Regions from separate parts of the Rhodopseudomonas palustris HaA2 genome, predicted to be linked through region 1. Evidence: predicted binding sites of a transcription regulator. Region 1 holds the regulator's gene; each other region holds the start of a gene.
The links. Region 1 encodes LexA, which represses DNA repair genes until DNA is damaged. Its sites were predicted from a motif close to TGTTCNNNNTGTGTTCNG; they were not measured.
Positions count from the first base shown of each region.

Region 2: the regulator LexA is predicted to act here: its motif matches at 1,743-1,760, upstream of RPB_RS03425 (DNA recombination protein RmuC).
Region 3: the regulator LexA is predicted to act here: its motif matches at 2,046-2,063, upstream of RPB_RS02775 (helicase-related protein).

Region 1 is NC_007778.1:3,197,968-3,203,125, reverse strand. It holds gene RPB_RS14160 (glutamine--tRNA ligase/YqeY domain fusion protein) at 1-364, shown strand, start outside; gene RPB_RS14155 (ComEC/Rec2 family competence protein) at 442-2,736, shown strand; gene lexA (transcriptional repressor LexA) at 2,778-3,482, opposite strand; gene RPB_RS14145 (molybdopterin molybdotransferase MoeA) at 3,657-4,868, opposite strand; gene RPB_RS14140 (hypothetical protein) at 5,100-5,158, shown strand, end outside.
Region 2 is NC_007778.1:754,305-759,462, reverse strand. It holds gene fmt (methionyl-tRNA formyltransferase) at 102-1,040, opposite strand; gene def (peptide deformylase) at 1,115-1,642, opposite strand; gene RPB_RS03425 (DNA recombination protein RmuC) at 1,791-3,020, shown strand; gene RPB_RS03420 (sugar kinase) at 3,074-4,003, opposite strand; gene nudC (NAD(+) diphosphatase) at 4,000-4,932, opposite strand; gene RPB_RS03410 (HIT domain-containing protein) at 4,937-5,158, opposite strand, start outside.
Region 3 is NC_007778.1:613,693-618,850, forward strand. It holds gene RPB_RS02760 (PAS domain S-box protein) at 1-12, opposite strand, end outside; gene rpmB (50S ribosomal protein L28) at 342-647, opposite strand; gene RPB_RS02770 (DUF3108 domain-containing protein) at 951-1,841, shown strand; gene RPB_RS02775 (helicase-related protein) at 2,139-5,158, shown strand, end outside.

The DNA of each region.
Region 1 (5,158 bases):
CACCTACGATCCCGAAACCCGCGGCGGCAACGCGCCGGACGGCCGCAAGGTCAAGGCGACGATGCACTGGCTGTCGGCGGCACAATCGGTGCCGGCGGAAATCCGGGTCTACAATCAGTTGTTCGCCAATCCGGCGCCGAGTGCGGCGAATTTCACCGCCGACCTCAATCCGCAGTCGCTCGAAGTGCTGACCTGCGCCCGGATCGAGCCGGCGGTCGCGGCCGGCGTTTCGGCCGAGCCGATCCAGTTCGAGCGCCAGGGTTACTTCGTCCGCGACAAGGACTCGACCGCGGACAAGCCGGTGTTCAACCGCACCATCGGGCTGCGTGATACCTTCGCCAAGGAAGTCGGCGGTAAAAGCTGACGCTTCCGCCGGCGATTGTTGCCGGCGATGCTGATCTGCTCCAGTCTTGGCGCCGCGCTGTTTGAGGGGCGGGCGCCGTGGAGCGGGGCGATCGAGCCAGAGCACGGACCAAGGCACGGACCTGGCCGACGCGCGTCGCGTCGCCGGCCGGTGTGCTGGCGCCGTGGGGTGCATCCTTCTGGCCGGCGTTGGTCGAGACACTCCGTCAATGGGTCCGCGCCGAAGCCGGGCCGGGCCGGCTGCTGCCGTTCGTGCCGATCGCGTTCGGCGGCGGGATCGCGCTGTATTTCGCGGCCGACCACGAGCCGGTAGCCTGGGTGGCCTGTCTCGCTGCGGTGGCGTTCGGCGTGGCTGGGTTTCTGTTGCGGCGAAATCGGGCATTTCCGCTCGCGGTGCTGATCACCGCCTTCGCCGCCGGATTCGCCACCGTCGCATTGAAAGCGCAGCGGATCGCGCATCCGGTGCTGGCCAAGCCGGTGCAGGCGGCGACGCTCAAGGGGTTCGTCGAGGCCCGCGAGGAGCGCGAGCGCACCGACCGCTTCGTGCTGCGCGTCACCGAGATGGACACGGCTGGCCGCGCGCCCGCCTTGCATCGCGTGCGGGTGTCGGTGCGCAAGGGCGCTGCGCCTTCTGTCGGCAGCTTCGTGGCGTTGAAGGCGCGGCTGCTGCCGCCGCTGTCGCCGCTGCGGCCGGGCGCTTACGATTTCGGCCGCGATCTGTATTTCCAGGGCATCGCCGCCTCGGGCTTTGTGCTCGGCGCGATCACCACGCAGGACCCGCCGGCCGATGGCGGCTGGCGGTTGCGCTATGCGGCGATCATGCAGGGGTTGCGCGATGCGATCGACGCGCGGATCCGTCTCGCGCTCGACGGCGACCAGCGCGCGATCGCCACCGCGCTGATCACCGGCCGACGCGACGCGATCTCGACGCCGGTCAACGACGCGATGTTCGTCTCCGGGCTCGGCCACGTGCTGTCGATCTCCGGCTATCACATGGCGGTGGTGGCCGGGGTGGTGTTCTTTGCGGTGCGCGCGGCTCTGGCGCTGATCCCGGCGCTGACGGTGACGTTTCCGATCAAGAAGGTCGCGGCTGCCGCGGCGCTCGCCGCCGCTGCGTTCTATCTGCTGCTGTCCGGCGCCGAAGTCGCGACCCAGCGCTCGTTCCTGATGACGGCCGTGGTACTGGTGGCGGTGATGGTCGATCGCCGCGCCATCACGTTTCGCACGTTGGCGATCGCCGCTTTGGTGGTGCTGCTGATCGCGCCGGAAGCGCTGGTGCATCCGAGCTTCCAGATGTCGTTCGCGGCGACGCTGGGGTTGGTCGCATTGGTGCAGATCGGCATGCCGGCGCTGTTCGCGACAGCAGACAGTTCGACGACGGCGCGCGCGGCGCTGTGGGGCGGCCGCGAGATCGCGATGCTGGCGCTGGCGTCGCTGGTCGCGGGGCTCGCGACCACGCCCTATGCGGCCTATCACTTCCACCGCGTCACGCCCTATGGGGTGATCGCCAATCTGCTGGCGATGCCCGTCGTGTCGGTCGTGGTGATGCCGGCGGGCCTGCTCGGGCTGGCGGCAATGCCGTTCGGCCTCGACGGGGTGTTCTGGCGTATCATGGAGATCGGCATCGACTGGATGATCGTGGTGGCGCTGTGGGTGGCGGCGTTGCCGGGCGCAATCGGGCGGATCGCGGCGTTCGGCACCGGGCCGCTGCTGCTGGCGTCGCTCGGCATCGTCCTGCTCGGGCTGTTGCGCACGCCGCTGCGCTATGGCGGGCTGGCATTGCTGGCGTTTGCAACCGGCTGGGCGCTGCTGACGCCGCAACCGGACATCCTGATCGCCGGCGACGGCCGGCAGGTCGCGCTGCGCGGGCCCGATGGCCGGCTGCGGCTGATGCAGAGCGGCGGCGACAGTTTCAGGGTCAAGCAGTGGCTGGCTGCCGACGCCGACCCTCGTGCGGTCGATGCGGCCTCGCTGCGCGAGGGGGTGTCGTGCGACGCCGATGGCTGCGTCGCGGCGCTGGCTGATGGCGGGTTGGTGGCGCTGTCGTTCCGCGCCGATGGCATCGGTGATGATTGCGCGCGCGCAAAATTGGTCATAGCGCTGGCGCAGCCGCCGCCGGACTGCGCGGCGCGTCTGATCAGCACGGAGATGCTCGCGGGCAGCGCCGCGCTGGCGCTGCGGCGACATCCAGCCGGGGACGGCGAATTCGTGACCGAGGCGGTTCGGCCGATAGCGCGCGACCGGCCGTGGTTGCCCGCGCCGGCCGTTGCCGCCGGGGATCCGCCGGGCGTCGCGCCGCCGCAGCGGGCGGGTCCACGTCCCGCACCGGTCGATGCCACGCCGGCGCCGTTGGATCAGCACGACGAGGACTGAGCCCGCGGCGTGACGGCGCGTGGCTCAGTAAGGCGCGTGGCTCAGTATTTGCGATACAGACCGATCAGCTTGCCCTGGATCCGCACCCGGTTGGGCGGCAGGATACGGACCTCGTAGGCGGAATTGGCAGGCTCCAGCGCGATCGATGCGCCGCGGCGGCGGAAGCGCTTCAGCGTCGCTTCCTCCTCGTCGATCAGCGCCACCACGATGTCGCCGGTGTCGGCGCTCTCGTTGCGCTGGATCAGCGCCATGTCGCCGTCGAGGATGCCGGCATCCATCATCGAATCGCCGCGCACTTCGAGCGCGTAGTGCTCGCCGGAACCGAGCATGTCCGGCGGCACGCTGATGGTGTGACTGCGGGTCTGCAGCGCCTCGATCGGCGTGCCGGCGGCGATCCGGCCCATCACCGGCACCGCGACGTTGCGATCGGAGTCGTCTTCGGCATGCTGCGGGCTCGGCGGCCGCACCTTGCCGAGATTGCCTTCGATCACGCTGGGGGTGAAACCGCGGCGAGCGCCGCTATTGCCGCCGAGGTCGGGCAGCTTGATCACCTCGATGGCACGGGCGCGGTTGGGCAGGCGGCGGATGAAGCCACGCTCTTCCAGCGCCGTGATCAGGCGGTGAATGCCCGATTTGGAACGCAGGTCGAGCGCATCCTTCATCTCGTCGAACGAGGGGGGAACGCCGGCTTCTTTCAGCCGCTCGTTGATGAATTTCAGAAGCTCGAATTGTTTACGCGTCAGCATCTCGATCATTCCCCACGTCTGGCGACGATCGCCGTGTCGTCGTGCCGTCCGTTCATCGCGCCATGAAGACAGTCGGGCGAGGCGCAACTACTCGAAACAAATCATGAACGGACACTATATGTTCAGTATGTGTTCCGCAACCTCTTAATTTGAGGTCAACAAATGCGCAGATCGCTATTCCGGAAGCTTAAGGATGAGACATTGCGAGCCAGCCGCGGCCGCCGGCGCGAACGGCGGGCGAACGATCAGCGCCTGCGCTGCAGATAGCCGCGCCAGCAGCGACGAATCCTGGCGGTCGACCGGCGTCGCCAGCCATTGTCCGTCGTCGCGCAGCGCCAGACGGGCGCGCAGATAGTCCTCGCGCTGGTCGTTGGCGGTAAGGGCGGCGCCGAGCAGCGCCGGCTGGCGGCGGTGCATCGATTCGCGGATCCCGCAAAGCGCCCGGATCAGCGGCACCATGAACAGGAAGGCGCAGACATAGGAGGATACCGGATTGCCGGGCAGGCCGATCACCCGCATCGGGCCGAGCCGGCCGTGCATCATCGGCTTGCCCGGCCGCATCGCGATCTTCCAGAACGCAATGTCGGTGCCCTCGGCTTCCAGCGACGACTTGACCAGATCGTGGTCCCCGGCCGAGGCGCCGCCAGTGGTGACCAGCAGGTCGACCCCGAGGTCGCGCGCACGCGCGATCGCCGCGCGGGTGGCCTCGATGGTATCGGCGGCGATGCCGAGGTCGATCACCTCGGCGCCCTCGCTGCGCGCCAAGGCCCGCAGCGCATAGCCGTTGGAATAGACGATCTGGCCGGGGCCGAGTGCCGCGCCCGGCATCACCAGCTCGTCGCCGGTGGCGAGCATGGCGACGCGCGGCCGGCGATGCACCGGCAGCATGGGGTGGTTCATGCCGGCGGCGAGTGCGAGGTCGCGGTCGCTGAGCCGATCGCCCGCGCGCAGCAACACTTCGCCGGCGGTGAAGTCGATCCCGGCGGGGCGGATGTGGCGGCCGGGCCGGGTGGCTTCGGTAACCGTCACCTGATCGCTATCGCGGACCGTGTCTTCCTGGATCACCACGGTATCGGCGCCGTCGGGGATCACGCCGCCGGTGAAGATCCGCAGCGCTTGCCCCGGGCCGATCGATTGCTCGGCCGGCCGACCCGCGGCGATCTCGCCGATTACGGTGAGGCGCGCCGGCGCAACCGCGACATCGGCAGCGCGCACCGCATAGCCGTCCATCGCCGACATCGGCTGCGGCGGCTGCGTCCGCAGCGCCGCCAGGTCGCGCGCCAGCACGCGGCCATGTGCGTCGTCGAGCGCCACCATCTCCTCGGGCAGCCCGGCGGCGCCATCCAGCACGGCGGCAAGGGCATCAGCGACCGGCATCAGCGCCATCGGTTCGCTCCGGGGCTGGCGGCGGACCGATCCGGTCCGGCAAGGCGAGGGTGGCGTGTCATGAAAACGGCTTTAGGTGCCTCGCGACGCTTGCGCAAGATCCTCAGCGTGGTCCGCCGGCCCCGCTGCCGCGTGGTTCAAACGAAATCCTAATTGTGGGAACTGCAGCGCGAGCGGTAGGACGGGAAGGTCGGAGAGGTTTGGGTCCGGCGGACAGCTTGGAGTGCGCAGATGGGCGACGACTTTGCGAAATGGCTGCTGCGGATCGTCGGCGTGATCGGGTTGATTGC
Region 2 (5,158 bases), 2.4 Mb from region 1:
CCAGTATTGCAGAGCGCTGGTTATCAATCATGAACGCTCTGGGATACTGGGCCACCCGCATGCGCGGGTGGTGACGGCTGTGGGTGGGGCGGCGCCCCGCCTCAGCTTGAACTCACCCGCACGCCCTTCGCGATCGGCGTGCCGCGCAGGAACTCGTCGGCGCTCATCGGCTGCTTGCCGGCGCGCTGCAATTGCAGCACGCGGATCGCGCCGTCGGCGCAGGCGATGGTGAGATCGTCGCCCAGCATCTCGCCCGGAGCGCCGCGACCATCGGCGAGCGCGCAGCGCAGGATCTTGACCCGCACCGCCTCGCCGTCGATCGGCAGTTCGCACCACGCGCCGGGAAACGGCGACAGCCCGTGAATGTGGCGCAGCACCGCCTGCGCCGGCCGGGCGAAATCGATCTTCGCTTCCGCCTTGTCGATCTTGGCCGCGTAGCTGACGCCGTGTTCGCTCTGCCGGGCGAGCTGCAGCCCGCCGCGCTCCAGCGCCGCCATCGCCCGCACCATCAGGTCGGCGCCGAGCCGTGCCAGCGCGTCGTGCAGATCGGTGACGGTCATCGCATCGGTGATGGCGATCCGCTCGGCCATCGCGACGTCGCCGGTGTCGAGGCCGACGTCCATCTTCATCACCATCACGCCCGATTCGGCGTCGCCCGCCATGATGGCGCGGTTGAGCGGCGCGGCGCCGCGCCAGCGCGGCAGCAGCGAGCCGTGCAGATTGTAGCAGCCGAGCTTTGGTGCATCGAGGATCGCCTGCGGCAGGATCATGCCGTAGGCGACCACCACCGCCGCGTCGGCCTCGTGGCTGCGGAATTCGGCCAACGCCTCGTCGGTTCTCAGCGTCTTCGGCGTCAGCACGGGAATCCCGAGCCGCTGCGCCTCCTGCGCCACCGGGCTGTGCTGCAGTTTCATGCCGCGCCCGGCCGGCTTCGGCTCGCGGCTATAGACCGCCGCGATGTCGTGCCCATAGGCCGACAGCGCCAGCAGCGTCGGCACCGCGAAATCGGGCGTGCCCATGAAAACGAGGCGAAGAGGCATGGCGTGAGGTCCCAGGTCTGGGCCGACGAAGGGCCGAGCGCCGCAACGCGTCGGCCGGTCGTCTGCGCGAACGCTCAGACGTATTTGATGCCGCGCTTGGCGGCCTTCTCGAACTTGCGGACGACCATCGCCTTTTTCAGCTTCGAGATATGATCGACGAACAGCACGCCGTTGAGGTGGTCGATCTCGTGCTGGATGCAGGTCGCGAACAGGCCGTCGGCGTCCTCTTCCTTCACCTGACCGTCGAGATCGGTGTAACGAATCCGCACCGTCTTGGGCCGCTCGACCTCGGCGTAGTATTCCGGGATCGACAGGCAGCCTTCCTCGTAGACGTTCAGCTCGGCCGAGGCGCCGACGATCTCCGGATTGATGAAGGCCCGCGGATCGCTCTTGCCGTTGCCCTCTTTGCGCACGATGTCCATCGTGATCAGCCGCACCGGCTCGGCGATCTGAATCGCCGCCAGCCCGATGCCGGGCGCCTCGTACATGCTCTCGAACATGTCGTCCGCGAGCTTGCGGATCTCCGGCGTCACCTCGGCGACGGGCTTGGAGATTTCACGCAGCCGCTTGTCCGGCAGGATGATGATTTCGCGCAGGGCCATGGCGGCGATTTAAGGCGCGCGCGCTTGCGGGTCAATCCGGGACCGACCGGAGGATCTGCCACTTTCGGCGCGGGCCCGCTTAAAGATCTGTTCAGCGTGACGTTCTCTCTTCGTTCGCGAACGCCGGACGATCTGCTACGGTCGCGCCATGAACGAGATTCTGTTCGATCCGGGAGGCGCCCCGGTCAGCGTCGGCATGGCGCTGGTCGGCGCCAGTGCACTGGCGCTGCTGTTGCTGCTGGCTATCGTGCTGGTGATCGCGCGCGGGCTGCAGGGCGGCAACGCCGCGGCGCTGGCGCAGGCCCGCCGCGCCGCCGACCTCGAGCAGCGGCTGTCGGACCTGATCCGGTTCCAGAGCGAGGCCAATGGCCGGGTCGATGCGATGGGCCGGGCGCTGGCGGGGCGGCAGGCCGAGATGGCCCGCGCGGTCAGCGAGCGGCTGGATACGGTGACCCACCGCTTCGGCCAGTCGATGACCCAGTCGACGCGGCACACCATGGAGAGCCTGCAGGCGCTGCACGAGCGGCTCGGCATCATCGACCGCGCGCACGAGAATCTCACCGAACTGACCGACCAGGTGACGACGCTGCGCGACGTGCTGGCCAACAAGCAGGCGCGCGGCGCCTTCGGCCAGGCGCGGATGGAATCGATCGTGCAGGACGGCCTGCCGAAAGGCGGCTACGCGTTCCAATACACGCTGTCGACCGGCAAGCGGCCGGACTGCGTGGTGCTGCTGCCCGACCAGCGGCCACTGTGCATCGACGCCAAGTTTCCGCTCGAGGCGGTGACGGCGCTGCGCGAGGCCCGCAGCGACGAGCAGAAGAAAGCCGCATCGCAGCGGCTGCGGATCGACGTGATGCGGCATGTCGGCGACATCGCCGAGAAATACCTGATCCCCGGCGAGACCCAGGACACCGCGCTGATGTTCGTGCCGTCGGAATCGGTCTATGCGGAGATCCACGACGGCTTCGACGACGTCATCCAGAAGGCCTATCGGGCGCGAATCGTGCTGGTGTCGCCGTCGCTGCTGATGCTGGCGATCCAAGTGATGCAGCAGATCCTGAAAGACGCGCGGATGCGCGATGCCGCCGACCAGATCCGCACCGAAGTGCTGAGCCTCGGCGACGATCTCGCGCGCCTGCGCGAGCGCGTCACCAAGCTGCAGACGCATTTCGGCCAGGTCAACGACGACGTCCGCCAGATTCTCGTCTCGGCCGATAAGATCGAGCGCCGCGCCGCGCGGATCGAGGAACTGGATTTCGCCGCGCCCGCCGCAGCGGCGCCGGCACCGACATCGGCCGACGAGGCGCCGCTCGCGCCGGACCGCGATCTGTTCGCCTCGCGCGCCTTCAAAATCGACGAGGTCGCGTCGGGCTGAAGCCGCGCCTCACGAGACGGCTGCGGCGTTGCGCGCGCGTGCGCCGCGGCTGATTACTTCCGCTTGTCGGCGAGAAACGCCTCGACCTCGGCGCGGTCCGGGCAGGCGAAGGCGCCGCCGGGCCTGGTGCATTTCAGCGCGGCCGCGGCGGAGGCGAAGCGCAGCGCGCTCGGAATGTCCTGGCCCTCGCTGAACGCCACCGCGAAGCCGCCGTGGAAGATGTCGCCGGCGCCGAGCGTGTCGACGACGTGCACCGGGAACGCCGGGGTCTGCTGAAATTGTTTGTCGGCGTCGAGCCACAGCGTCCCCTTCGGGCCGCGGGTGACGGCCACGAAGGCATGCGTCAGCTTCGCCACCTTGGTCAGCGCGGCTTCGTCGTCGGCGACGCCGGCGGTGGCGTGCAGCGCTTCGGCCGAAAAGATCAGATGCGACGACGCCGTCAGCAGGCCCTCGTTCATCGCCATCGCGCTGTCGATATCGACCACCACCGGAATCCCGCGCCTGGTCGCCTCGGCGCACAGCGGCGTGGCGAAGCCGGCGCAGCGGCTCTCGATCATGATGGCGTCGCAGTTCTCGAGCAGCGCATCGGCGTCCGGCAACGCGACGTTCCACAGTCGCGGATCACGGAAGGTGACGATGGTGCGCTCGCCGGTCGGATCGACCATCACGGCGGAAATCGGCGTCACCAGCCCCGGCATGTGGATCAGGCCGGTGGTCGCGATGCCTTCCTCGCCGAGCTTGTCGAAGATGAAGCGCCCCGCGATTTCGCTCGCGTCGCCCATCGGGCCGCACATCGTCGCGGTGCCGCCGAGCCTCGCGATGCCTATCCCGGCATTGAGCGCATTGCCGCCGCAGATCTCTTCATAAGCACTGGCGGGGATCTTGTTGCCGCGGCCCGGCACCGCCTCGATCCGGAAGGTGAGGTCGCGGACCGGAATGCCGACGCAGAGAATCCGCGGCTTGGGCTTTGCGGTGTTCGTCATGATGTCTGCTCCAGCCAGCGGCCGACCAGATGATGCGCGATCGCGAACGGGTGCGGCCCGACCAGGCCGTCCGGATGCTGGCGATTGAGCATCGCGGCGGCCTCGTCGCGCGAGAACCAGCGCGCATCTTCGAGTTCGGTGAAATCGATGGTGATGTCTTCCGTCGTGGCGATCGCCGTACAACCGATCATCAGCGAGGATGGGTACGGCCACGGCTGCGTCATGTAGTAGCGCACCTCGGAACAGCGGATGCCGGATTCCTCAAAAATCTCGCGACGCACCGCATCCTCGATCGTCTCCGCCGCCTCGACGAAGCCGGCGAGGCACGAATACATCCCGGCCGGAAACGGCTTCTGCCGGCCGAGCAGGCATTTGTCGCCGGACGTCACCAGCATGATCACCACCGGGTCGGTGCGCGGAAAATGCTCGGCCTTGCAGTTCGGGCAGTCGCGCTTCCAGCCGCCCTGCGTCATCGCCGTGCGGGTGCCGCAATTGGCGCAATAGCCGTGGCGCTGGTGCCAGCTGACCATCGATTTCGCCATCGCGATCGCCGACAGCTGTTCCGGCGGCAGGATGCCCTGCATCGCCATGCCGCGCAGCTCGGCGATGCCGGCGTCGCTGCGCGTCATCAGCGTCTCGACTGCCGTAGCGCCGATGCCCATGCCGAACACCGCCGCGCCGTCGCGCAGGCCGAGGAAGATCGTGCCGGGATTGGCGCCGAGCGACAGCGCCTCCTTGATCGACAGCAGCGCGCGCGGGCCGCCGTCCTCGTGCTTCACCACCAGCGAATCGCGATGCACCACATAGGCGCGGGTGTCGCTTTTGTCCTCCATTGCCATCAGCTTGGAATCGTCGCGGCGCAGATGCGCGGCGCGGTCGAGGATGTTGCTGACGAAGGCCGGCTGGCCGAGCGGAAAGGCGCTGCTCATCGGCTCAGCCCAGCCAGATCTTGCGCCGCAGCGCGCTGATGAAGTGCTGCACTTCCTCGGCGTCGTGCGGCAGCGCCGGCACCACGCCCCACACCGGGCGCGGCCAGGCGGCGTCGTTGGCGCGTCGCGCGATCACATGGACATGCAGCTGCGGCACCACATTGCCGAGGGCGGCGATGTTCAGCTTGTCGCATTTGGTGATGTCCTTGAGCGCGCGGCCGACCCG
Region 3 (5,158 bases), 2.6 Mb from region 1:
CGAGAGCTTCATCGCGGCCTCTGCGAGGCGGGGGCATTGCCGTCGCCGTCAAACCGGACCGGCGTCCCCCTCGGGACATGGTGATCAGTCCGACCAGGCGGGGTGACTGCCCAAGCTATTGCTTGTGTCCGCCCGACCCGTCACCTCGGAACACTACGTGATTCGTCTCGGGATGCGGTTCTGTGGGATTCGACCGGTAAATCCGGCGCTGTCGGCGCTAGGCAGCTTCGCCGGCGACGCTCGACCATCCGACGATGGGATGAGACATGTCGACATGCGAAAACAGCCGGGTCTTTCAACCCGGCCGTCCGCAGATGTCGAAATGCCGAATCGGCGGCCGATCAGCTCGCGGCTGCGGCCGGCTCGGCGGCCTTCTTCTTGGCGATCGCGCGCTTCAGCTCGGCCGCCTTCGGCGACAGTTCGGCGACGCTGGCCTTGAGCAGGAAGGCATCGAGGCCGCCGCGATGATCGACGCTCTTCAGCGCATTGGTCGACACCCGCAGCCGCACCGGGCGGCCGAGCGCGTCCGACAGGAAGGTGACGTTGACCAGATTGGGCAGAAAGCGCCGCTTGGTCTTGATATTCGAATGGCTGACCTTGTGGCCGGTCTGGACACCCTTGGCGGTCAGTTCGCAGCGCCGGGACATGGCGAAAATCCTCTGTCATCCCCGCCAGCCCACGGGCAGGCGCGGGGGGTCTATCGACGTCCATTTCAGGAACCGCGGACGTATAGGCGGCCACGCGTCCAGCGTCAAGCTGGCGCCGCCTCCGCGGTCGATTTTGGCGCGCCATGGAACTCACGATCGCGCCTTTCAGGCATTGATTTGCCATGGCCGCACAACGTTCTACAACCATATAAACGACGCATTCGGTTCCGAAACCTTGGTTCGGATCGGCGCGCGGATTTGAGTTCGGCTGAACCCCCGCGCCCGCAGGCAGGACCCCCCTTCGTGAACATTCCCGTCAGCTTCGCAACTCGTCGGACGGCCATCGCGGCGCTGCTGCGGTCCCGCTGGTCGGCAGGTGTTCTGGCTGCCGTGCTGGCGAGCGGGCTGGCGGCCGCGAGCCCGGCCGCGGCCCAGGGCAAGCTCGACGCCCGCTATGAAGCCACGCTGGCGGGGATCGAGGTCGGCAAGGGCGCCTGGGTGATCGAGGTCACCGACGATGGCTACGCCGCCGCCGCCAATGGCGCGACGTCGGGCGTGATGCAGGCGTTTTCGCGCGGCCATGGCAGCGGCGAAGCGCAGGGGCGCATCGTCAACGGCCAGTTCGCGCCGATGAACTACATGGCGATCACCGCCAGCGCCAAGAAGATCGAGACCATCCGGATCACGCTGGCGAACGGCAACGTCAAGGAGTCCTCGATCGAGCCGGAGCAGCCGCCGGATGCCGATCGGATTCCGGTCACCGATGCGCACCGCCGCGGCGTGGTCGATCCGATGACCGGCTCGTTCCTCCGCGTGCCCGGCACCGGCGACCTGATGAGCCCGGAGTCGTGCCGGGTCTCGACGCCGATCTTCGACGGCCGGATGCGCTACGATCTGCGGCTGGACTACAAGCGCACCGAAATGGTCAAGGCCGAGAAGGGCTATCAGGGCCCGGTGCTGGTCTGCGGCGTCTACTTCACGCCCGTGTCCGGTTACATCCCCGATCGCGCTGCGATCAAATATCTGACGGAGCAGCGCAACATGGAGGTCTGGCTGGCGCCGATCGCCGGGACGCGGGTGCTGGTGCCGTTCCGGATGAAGATTCCGACCCCGCTCGGCAATGCCGTGCTGCAGGCGACCCAGTTCGTCACCACCGCGACCCCGCCGAAATCCGCCGCGTCGCGGACCCAATAGGCCTGCGGCGGTCGCGCGACCGTGCGAGTCGAATCCTGTTGACTCGCGGCGGAATCGCGGAACGCATGGCAACGGAGGCGAAGTCCGACGGCCGGTATGATAATCTTCCGAAATTCACGTATCTTGTGGCGCAGATCGCTCCCGACGCGAGATGTTGCGGCAAGGCAGGGTGGACCTCGGTGAGTCTGCGATTCGGCCGCGTTTCGTTCCGGACTCGTTCCAGACCTTAACCAGCGTTCGCCGCGGCGTCGCAATGTGACACACACCTGACCGCGGCGACGCAGAAATCCAGCCAATATGCCTCACTCGTTCTCTGCGCCGTTTACCAATGCGCCGTTTACCAATGACCGGGCGCCCGGCGCCGGCGTCACCGCGGTGCTCGGCCCCACCAATACCGGCAAGACCCATCTGGCGATCGAGCGGATGGTGGCGCATCCGTCCGGCCTGATCGGCTTGCCGCTGCGGCTGCTGGCGCGGGAGGTCTACAACAAGATCGTCGACCGGGTCGGTCCGGACGCGGTGGCGCTGGTCACCGGCGAGGAAAAGATCAAGCCGCCGAAGGCGCGGTTCTGGGTGTCGACGGTCGAGGCGATGCCGCGGGATCTCGACGTGTCGTTTCTCGCGGTGGACGAGGTGCAGATCGCCGCCGATCTGGAGCGCGGCCATGTCTTCACCGATCGGCTGCTGCGCCGGCGCGGCCGCGACGAGACGCTGCTGCTCGGCGCCGCGACGATGCGGCCGATCATCGAGCGGCTGTTGCCCGGCGCCAGCATCGTCACCCGGCCGCGGCTGTCGCAGCTCGAATTCGCCGGCGACCGCAAGCTGACGCGGCAACCGCGCCGCACCGCGATCGTGGCGTTCTCGGCCGACGAGGTCTACGCCATCGCCGAGCTGATCAAGCGTCAGCACGGTGGCGCCGCGGTGGTGCTGGGCTCGCTGTCGCCGCGCACCCGCAATGCCCAGGTGGCGATGTTTCAGTCCGGCGACGTCGATTATCTGGTCGCCACCGACGCGATCGGAATGGGGCTCAATCTCGACGTCGACCATGTCGCGTTCGCCTCCGACCGCAAATTCGACGGCTATCAGTTTCGCCGCCTCAACCCGTCCGAATTCGCCCAGATCGCCGGCCGCGCCGGCCGCGCCACCCGCGACGGCACTTTCGGCACCACGGGGCGCTGCGCCCCGTTCGAGCCCGAACTCGTCAACGCCTTGCAGAACCACACCTTTGATACGGTGAAGACGCTGCAATGGCGGAATTCCACGCTGGATTTCGCCTCGGTGGCCGGGCTGCAGGTGTCGCTCGCCGAGACGCCGCGACACGATGCGCTGACGCGCGCGCCGGTCGCCGAGGACGTTCGGGTGCTCGATCACGCCGCCCGCGACGCCGAGGTGCGCGAGATGGCGCATGGCGCCGCCGCCGTGGAGCGGCTATGGGACGTCTGCCAGGTTCCGGACTATCGCAAGATTGCGCCGGCGGCCCACGCCGAGCTGGTGACGACGCTGTACCGGTTCTTGATGCGAAAGGGCCGGATTCCGGATGAATGGTTCGCCGCGCAGGTCGAGCAGGCCAACCGGATCGACGGCGGCATCGACACGTTGTCGGCACGGATCGCGCAGATCCGGACATGGACTTTCGTCGCCAACCGGGCCGACTGGCTGGCCGATCCTGAACACTGGCAAGGCATTTCGCGCGACATCGAAAATAAATTGTCAGATGCCCTCCACGAACGCCTCACGGAGCGTTTCGTAGATCGTCGGACCAGTGTATTGATGCGCCGCCTGCGGGAAAACACGATGTTGAATACGGAAATTGGTAAGACCGGCGAGGTGATCGTCGAAGGGCATGTGATCGGTCGTCTCGACGGCTTCACATTCGCGCCCGACGCCGCCGAAGCGGGATCCGACGCGAAGGCCTTGCAGGCGACTGCGCAGAAGGCTCTGGCCGGCGAGATCGAGTCCCGCGCCGAGAAGCTCTCCAACGCGCCCGACGAGCAATTCGTGCTGACGTCGGACGGCACCGTGCGCTGGACCGGCGACGCGGTGGCGCGTCTGGTCGGCTCCGACGACGTGCTGCGGCCGCGGCTGCGCATCATCGCCGACGATCGGTTGGCCGGCGCGCCGCGCGAAGCGGTGCAGACCCGTCTCGACCTCTGGCTCAAGACCCACATCGAGAAGATCCTCGGGCCGCTGTTCGAACTCGGCAAGGCCGAGGACATCACCGGCATCGGCCGCGGCATCGCTTTCCAGCTGATCGAAGCGCTCGGCGTGATCGAGCGCGCCAAGATCGCCACCGAGATGAAGGATCTGGACCAGCCGTCGCGCGCCACCTTGCGCAAATACGGCGTGCGGTTCGGCGCCTATCACATCTATGTCCCGTCGCTGCTGAAGCCGGCGGCGCGTGCGCTGGCCTCGCTGCTGTGGGCTCAGAAGCTCGACAATGTCGATATGTCGGCGCTGTCCGGCGCGCAGCATCTCGCCAGCAGCGGGCGGACGTCCTTCCCCGCCGACAAGGCGCTCGATCGCGACGCCTATCGCGTGCTGGGCTATCGGCTGTGCGGCGAACGCGCGGTGCGCGTCGATATTCTCGAGCGCCTCGCCGATCTGATCCGCCCGGCGCTGGCCTGGCGCGAGGGCACCTCGGGTGAGAAACCCGCCGGCGCGTTCGACGGCCGCAGCTTCGTGGTGACGCAGGCGATGACCTCGCTGACCGGCTCGGCCGGCGAAGACTTCGCCTCGATCCTGCGCGCGCTGGGCTACCGGATGGAGAAGCGGCCGGCCCCGCCGCCGCAGCCCAAGGTGGCGGAAACCGCGCCGGCTGCAGCCGCGGCCGATGCGCCGGCTGCTGCGAGCGACACCGGCCTGTCGGCCGAGGACCACGCCATTCTGGCCGGCGCGATCGCGTTCGAGCCGGCGGTGACGGTCGAGGCCGATATCGACACCGACACCGACCAGCCGGCGGCCACCGAGGCCGCGGCGGAACCGGTCGCCGAGGCCGCCGCCGAAGCGACGCCCGAGCTTGCTGCACCGGCGGAGCCCGCCACCGATTCGCCGGTCGAGACAGCCGCCGCGGCACCGACCACCGAAGCGAGCGCCACGGATGCGCCGGCGGCCGAGGCCGTTGCGTCCGAGGAGACCGCGTCCGACGAGACCGCGCCCGTCGCCGACGTGGCCGCATCCGACGCGCCTGCGCCCGAAGCTGCTCCGACCGAAACCACGGTCGACGCGACATCGGCACCGACGTCCGAGGTGGCAGCGCCGGCCCAGCCCGACATGGTCGAAGTCTGGCGTCCTGGAGGGCGTTCGGACGAGCATCGGGC